DNA from 2 places in the Weizmannia sp. FSL W8-0676 genome. Region 2 is predicted to be linked to the other one. Evidence: riboswitches for the same ligand, from Rfam matches in the RefSeq annotation. Region 2 holds a riboswitch; the other holds the start of a gene.
What was found. Region 2 has a riboswitch for FMN ahead of NST20_RS08360 (ECF transporter S component). Riboswitches for the same ligand answer to the same signal wherever they lie in the genome.
Positions count from the first base shown of each region.

Region 1: another riboswitch for FMN. It lies ahead of ribD (bifunctional diaminohydroxyphosphoribosylaminopyrimidine deaminase/5-amino-6-(5-phosphoribosylamino)uracil reductase RibD); the one in region 2 lies ahead of NST20_RS08360 (ECF transporter S component).

Region 1 is NZ_CP151954.1:3,302,359-3,305,877, forward strand. It holds gene NST20_RS16150 (riboflavin synthase) at 1-625, opposite strand, end outside; gene ribD (bifunctional diaminohydroxyphosphoribosylaminopyrimidine deaminase/5-amino-6-(5-phosphoribosylamino)uracil reductase RibD) at 606-1,727, opposite strand; FMN riboswitch at 1,834-1,973, opposite strand; gene ychF (redox-regulated ATPase YchF) at 2,048-3,148, opposite strand; gene NST20_RS16165 (DUF951 domain-containing protein) at 3,308-3,508, opposite strand; gene NST20_RS16170 (mechanosensitive ion channel family protein) at 3,498-3,519, opposite strand, start outside.
Region 2 is NZ_CP151954.1:1,711,066-1,714,584, forward strand. It holds gene NST20_RS08345 (ATP-dependent DNA helicase RecQ) at 1-104, opposite strand, end outside; gene NST20_RS08350 (helix-turn-helix domain-containing protein) at 76-1,152, opposite strand; gene NST20_RS08355 (ferredoxin) at 1,419-1,667, shown strand; gene NST20_RS08360 (ECF transporter S component) at 1,699-2,277, opposite strand; FMN riboswitch at 2,425-2,560, opposite strand; gene NST20_RS08365 (peptidoglycan DD-metalloendopeptidase family protein) at 2,631-3,347, opposite strand; gene NST20_RS08370 (ATP-binding protein) at 3,457-3,519, opposite strand, start outside.

The DNA.
Region 1 (3,519 bases), 1.6 Mb from region 2:
GAAGCGTCATCATGCCGGTCTCTTTTTCCGCCCATTCTCCGTTCCTGAACAGCCCGGCCATGTACTTGGCCAAAATATCGCATTCAATATTCACGGCATCGCCAATCTTTTTTTCCGGCAATATCGTATGCTGCTGCGTATGCGGCACCAATGAAACGGTTAATTGCCCGCCCGCTGCCCCGAACACGGTCAGGGAAGTGCCGTCGAGTGCAACCGAGCCTTTTGGGATCAGAAAGGCAGACAGGGAGGAGGGAACAGAAATCGTCATGTACACGGCATTTTCCATCCTTTGCTTCAAGCAGACCGTGCCGGTGCCATCGACATGCCCTGTGACAAAATGCCCGCCGAACCGCCCGCCTGCAGCCATTGCCCGTTCAAGGTTGACTTTGCTGCCGATGTTCAGCCCGGCCAATGCCGTGCTGAAAAATGTTTCAGGCATGACATCAGCCGTAAATGCATGCTGCGTATAGGAAGTGACGGTTAAGCAAACGCCGTTCACTGCAATGCTGTCGCCGGGCCGCACATCTTGAAGAACCGTCCTGGCCTGTACGGCAAGCTTAAGGGAGCGGGGGCCTCTTTCCACGCGTTTCAATATGCCGGTTTCTTCAATAATTCCTGTAAACATGCTCCGGCACCCCCTTTTGGACGGCAGCCGTAATTTTTAAATCCGGCCCGATCTGTTCCACTTTTTCAAACCGGAGCGGCAAAGCATCGGCCACCTTGCCAAACCCGTGTCCGCCGAAAGGGGACGGCGCGTTTTGCCCGCCGACCACTTTCGGGGCAATGTAAAAAATATACTGCTGCACTGCGCCTTCTTTTAAAAATGAGCTGTTTACCGTCGCGCCGCCTTCGACGAGCAAAGTCATCACGCCTTTTTTTCCGAGCGCCGCTAACACGTCACGGATCAAGAGGCGGGCATGCGGCATGCGGGCCACTTCGGCATTAAGCTGCTTCAGACATTGTTCTTTTTCTTTTGGTGCATCGCTTCCGCAAAAAATAATGGTTGGCGCATCGCCGTTTAGCACTTTCGCTTCCGGCGGGATGCGCAAATGGGTGTCTAATACAATGCGAATAGGATTTCTCCCTGAATGGGGCAAACGTGCGGTGAGAAGGGGGTTATCTTGGAGAACGGTTTGTATGCCGACAAGTATTGCATCATGCCTGCTTCTTAACCAGCGGGCATCACGCCTTGCTTCTTCACTTGTGATCCATTTGCTGTCACGGGTTTCAGCTGCAATTTTTCCGTCTGCCGTCATGGCGGTTTTGACAGTGACAAACGGTGTTTTCGTTTGAATAAAGTGGAAAAAAGGGCGGTACAACCTTTCCGCTTGTTCCTTCAATACCCCGGTTTCCACTTCTACGCCGGCTTGCCTGAGCTTTTCTATTCCTTTGCCTGCGACAAGCGGATTGGGGTCCAATGCAGCGATATATACTTTTTTGATGCCTTTTTCAATTAAAAAATCTGCGCACGGCGGCGTCTTTCCGTAATGGGTACACGGCTCCAGCGTCACAAAAACTTCAGCGCCCTTTGCAAGCGGCCCGGCCTGTTCCACTGCAAGCCTTTCCGCATGTTTTTCTCCTGCCTTTAAGTGGGCCGCCATCCCGACGATCGTGCCGTTTTTCACGGCGATACTTCCAACCGGGGGATTCGGGGAAGTCTGCCCGGCCACACTTTCGGCCAATTGGAGTGCAAGCTGCATATAATCTTCTTTTTGCAATCCTTTCATGCCTCCTGTATTCAATTTCCGCCAACATACACCCGTGAAAACAAAAAACCCGCACGAAGATGTGCGGGGCAAAACGGCATAATGAAATACGCGTTCCAATAAACGCCTGATCCTTCTCCCATCCAGACTGTTACTGTCGGCTTTGGAATTTCACCAAATCCACCGCATTCCGGAGAATACGGGTCACGGGCTTTGAGTTTCCTCATCACCGCCGGTCGGGAATTGCACCCTGCCCCGAAGGAAAATATTCGACTGATATTTATTTTAACGGATGATTTGAATTTTTTCAATACAATTCGAATATTCGTCCAAAAGTCCTGTTATACATTAAACCTGAAATGCATGACATCGCCGTCCTGGACAACGTAGTCTTTTCCTTCCAGGCGCACTTTTCCGGCTTCTCTTGCAGCTGCCACGCTGCCATATTCGATTAAATCTTCATACGACACCGTTTCAGCCCGGATAAACCCTTTTTCAAAGTCGGAATGGATAATGCCTGCGCATTGCGGGGCTTTCATACCTTTTTTGAATGTCCACGCGCGGACTTCCGGTTCCCCAGCCGTAAAATAAGTCGCAAGGCCAAGCAGGCTGTAAGCAGCTTTAATCAGCTGGTCAAGACCGGATTCCCGGATGCCGAGTTCGGTTAAAAACATTTTTTTCTCATCGTCATCCAGCTCGGCAATTTCTTCTTCAATGCGGGCACATATGACAATCACTTCCGCGCCTTCTTGTTTGGCATATTCGCGCACCTTCCCGACATACGGGTTTGCGGACGGGCCCTGAATGTCGTCTTCACCGACATTGGCCACATACAAAACCGGCTTGCTCGTTAAAAGCTGGAACCCTTTGACGATTTTTTGCTGGTCTTCGGTCAGTTCCACCGCCCGCGCCGGTTTTTCCGCTTCAAAAGCTGCCTTTAATTTGGCCAGCACTTCGTATTCGGCAACGGCTTCTTTATCCTTCTGTTTTGCTATTTTCTCCACACGCCCGATACGCTTGTCCACCGTTTCAAGATCGGCCAGGATCAATTCAAGATTAATTGTTTCGATATCATCAATCGGATCGACTTTCCCGGAAACATGTGTAATGTTCTCGTCCTCAAAACAGCGCACTACATGGCAGATTGCGTCCACCTGGCGGATATGGGAAAGAAACTTGTTCCCGAGCCCTTCCCCTTTGCTCGCGCCCTTGACGATCCCGGCAATATCCGTAAATTCAAAAGTGGTCGGCACCGTTTTTTTCGGATGGTACAGTTCTGTTAATTTTTCCAGCCGTTCGTCCGGCACTTCCACCATGCCGACATTCGGGTCAATCGTACAAAACGGATAGTTCGCAGATTCGGCCCCAGCTTTTGTGATCGCATTAAATAAAGTCGATTTTCCGACATTCGGCAAACCGACAATTCCGGCTGTTAACGCCATTTTATGTCCACTCCTTCAAACATTCTCGTATCTTTCAAGTTTTTCCCGGCCGTATCAAAAACCCCCAGGGTGCCGCTGGATGCGCCCGGTTAACATTTTTCGTTTGCCGGCCTTACTTAACCGCACCCCGGCTCCCAAAAAAAGACACCCATAAAAGGGCTATGCTTCTTCGTGCTTGACGAGGATTTTTTTCAGTTTGCGGGCAAATTCCCTGCGCGGCAGCAGCACGCTGTGTCCGCATCCTTCACATTTAATGCGGATATCCGCCCCCATCCGGATGATTTTCCAGCGGTTTGTGCCGCACGGATGCTGCTTTTTCATTTCCACAATATCATACAACCCGAAATTTTTATCTTCCATGTTCATCCCCC
Region 2 (3,519 bases):
GCCAGTGTATCTTTGCCGTCCAGCAGTGAACGGATGACTTCTTCCTGCCCCGCCCGGAATGCGCTGAAGCCGAATTTACTTTTCAAAAAGCTTAAAAGATCCACTGCGGCCCATCCTTTCTGCCAGTACAAGGCGAATATGGAAATACGGGACATCCCCTACTTTTTCTTTAATCGGTTTTAATTTCTTCGTATTTAAATCAGCGGCTGCCCGGATGATCTTTTGTTCTTCATCCTTTGGCACATACCGGTTCAGCGGAAAATCCGGGACCGTTAACGCGATTTCAATCAGATGGTCTTCAATTGTGCTTTGCTTTAACCCTCTCAGCGTGCTGATTTCCGCAATCGTTTTCCCTTGCTTCAAGAAGCCGAATGTCACCAAGGCAGACCGGGTCAGCGGCAGGGCCTTTTGCACATCATGAAGCATTTGGTATAAATACCAGAATGTTTCAGGATCTCCCAGGATGCGCCGGACCATAAAATGAAGCAAATGCAAATATCGATACCAGTACTCCACAGGATCAAGGTGCAGGGCGGAGGCAGCCTGCGTGATTGTATATCCGATCCGGCCCGCACCCGTCAACCGGAGGACAAAAATTTCAGGCTTTTCCGGCGGGCTGCCGGAAAACAGGCTGTAAAATTCACGGTACAGATGCTCCGCTAACGCAATCCTGCTTTTTGTATGCTGTTTCAGCCAGTTTTTTGCCCAAGCCTGCAGAGCCGGGTCCCTTTGAACCGGATAATATACTTTATTTCCATACACTAAGTTGGATACGGCCTGGGTGATGAGATTCAGTCTTTTCCAAAACAGATTTGCCGAATCCTGGTATTTCAAGCCGTCCAGGTAAGGAAACCGTTCTTCCATCCTGCCGGTTGCCAAAAGCAGGGCAGCACCTTTTTCTGTGACCACGCAGGCATCCGGGCCGCTTTTTTGCAGCAACCCGGCCTTTAAAAGGGCTTCTACTTCGCGTGTGAAAGCCTCACGAGAAATAAATGGAAACGTTTGAAAGAGCCTGCCAATCTTGAAAAAATGGGAATCCTGGATCGTCTGTGCTGATTTTTTGCCGTTTAATAGATGAAAAACAGCATAAGGGGTGCGTTCTCCATTCAGGTTGCTGAAGCAATCCAGCAATACAGCCTGTAAAAAAGGCATCTGAATCCTCTCCTGTTCTTTTGCTGAAAAAAGGGGAAAGTGCAAGGAAAAATCGGGGGTTGGTTCTATTTTAACATGGAAACCGGCGATTTGTTTACCATTTTTTTCATTGATTCGACAGGTTTCACGAACCCCGCGGAGCCCGCTATTGAAATAAGAAAAAAAGAGTTTTAAAATGAAGGAGAAACATCGGCATGCCTCCTTGCGCATTACGAGGCTGCCCGTTTTTCTTTTCTGCCGTGATTGAACAGCGAGGAGGAATCAAAATGGCAAAGTTTACAATCGTAGACAAAGATACATGCATCGCTTGCGGCGCTTGTTCCGCCAGCGCTCCTGATATTTTCGACTATGATGATGAAGGGCTCTCTTTCGTCATTTTGGATGATAATAAAGGCATTGCGGAAGTCCCGGAAATATTGGAAGATGACCTGATGGATGCCTTTGAAGGATGCCCGACAGAATCGATTAAAGTTTCCGACAAGCCTTTTGATGGCGATCCGTTAAAATACGAATGAAAAAAAGCAGGCCGTTTGAGCCTGCTTTTTTTCATATTCTTTTTCCCCCAATGGCGGATGCTTTGTCAATCCAATTTTTCATTTTTGTAAACATGAGCATAAACAAAACCGTCACGATGAGGCCTTTCACAAGATTAAAAGGCAGCACGCCCGCCACAATATACGCTTTTACATTCCCGACCGAAAAGTTCATGAAGTACAGGTAAGCCGGTAAAATGACGAAATAATTTAAAATGCTCATACATACCGACATGGATACCGTGCCAGTGACTAGACCTACAGTCATGCCCTTTTTTGTCCGCATCCGTTTGTAAATGAGATATGTCGGCAGGACGAACAGCATCCCTGCAAAAAAGTTTGCCACATTTCCGATCGGTACCCCTGCTTCACTGCCGAGCGATAAATAATTCAGGATATTTTTGACCAGTTCCGCTACAACAGAAGCCATTGGCCCGTAAAGAAGGGCTGCCACCAATACCGGAATGTCGCTGAAATCCACTGTTAAAAACGATGGAAAAGGCGGAACCGGAAATTTAATAAACATCAGCATAAAAGCCAGAGCACTGAGCAACGCGACCGCAACGAATTGCTTTACATCCCATTTCTTCATTTAAACTTCCTCTCTCCTTGTGACCGATTTATCATCAAAGGAAGAAAGGTGCCGCGGACCAAAATGAAAAGCCCCTGACAAAATGCCGGGGGCTTTGTAATAGGCGAGTCCAAATAAGCGTTTAACGCGTCATTAAACACTGGCAACCTTTATCTTCTCCCATCCAGACTATACTGTCGGTTTTGGAATTTCACCAAATCCTGCCGGAAATCCGGCTCGCGGACTGAAAGGCAACTGCCTTATCACCGCCGGTCGGGAATCTCACCCAGCCCCGAAGATAAATCGTATGAAATTTTGATTACAAGCTTATTATACATGCCGGCTGCCATTTTGTGAAGCATTCCGCACCACTTTCATTCATTTATTATTTTCAGCACCTGGCCGGCCATAATCCGGTCCGACCGCAATTTGTTCCAGCTTTTCAGCCTGCCCACGCTCGTATGAAAATGGAGGGCAATGTTCCAGAGCGTGTCGCCTTTTTTCACAGTGTAAGATCCAGGCTGAGGAACGGCGGAAGCATCAAAAACCCCGTAAGGATCATGGGCATTGGCGGAAACCGTCTGGCCCGGCGCGCCTGGTCCGAAGATCAAAAACGGGTCAATGGCGTTTTTCTTATCCGGCGTCCATGGCCCGTTATGCACTTCAAAATGAAGATGGATACCAGTTGAATGGCCGGTCGAACCCATATAGCCGACCACCTTTCCTTTTTCAACATGCTGCCCCGCTCTGACTGCCCTTCCGGCAAGATGGGCGTAAACCGTTTCATAACCGGACGGATGGCGGATAAAAACAACATGGCCGTAGGATGCGGACAAATAGGAACGGGTAACGGTACCTTCTTGGGCGCTGAATATTTTTGCGCGGTATCTTCCGGCAATATCAAGCCCTTTATGTGTGCCGTATCTTGTGTTAAATGTGTCGGAGATCGTCCCTGCCGCCGGAAAAATCCAGTCTTTTGTCGCTTCATGGATATCCGGCCCGGACGCGGACACGCCATTTGCCGAACAGGCAACCCCCAGGCATGCAGCTGCCAATGAAACGAAAAGGCATATTTTGATGTATGCCGGCAATTGATCCACCCCATTTTCGTTTTTTCAATTCCGTTTCAAGCAAAGCCATCTTCTAAGATGCGCAAAAAAACGGGAAAATATACAAAAAAAGGCAGACCCGGCGCAGAGGTCAGCCTTTTTTTGGAAGGAAAAATGAAAAGGTGGTCCCTTCCCCTAATTTGCTTTTGACAAA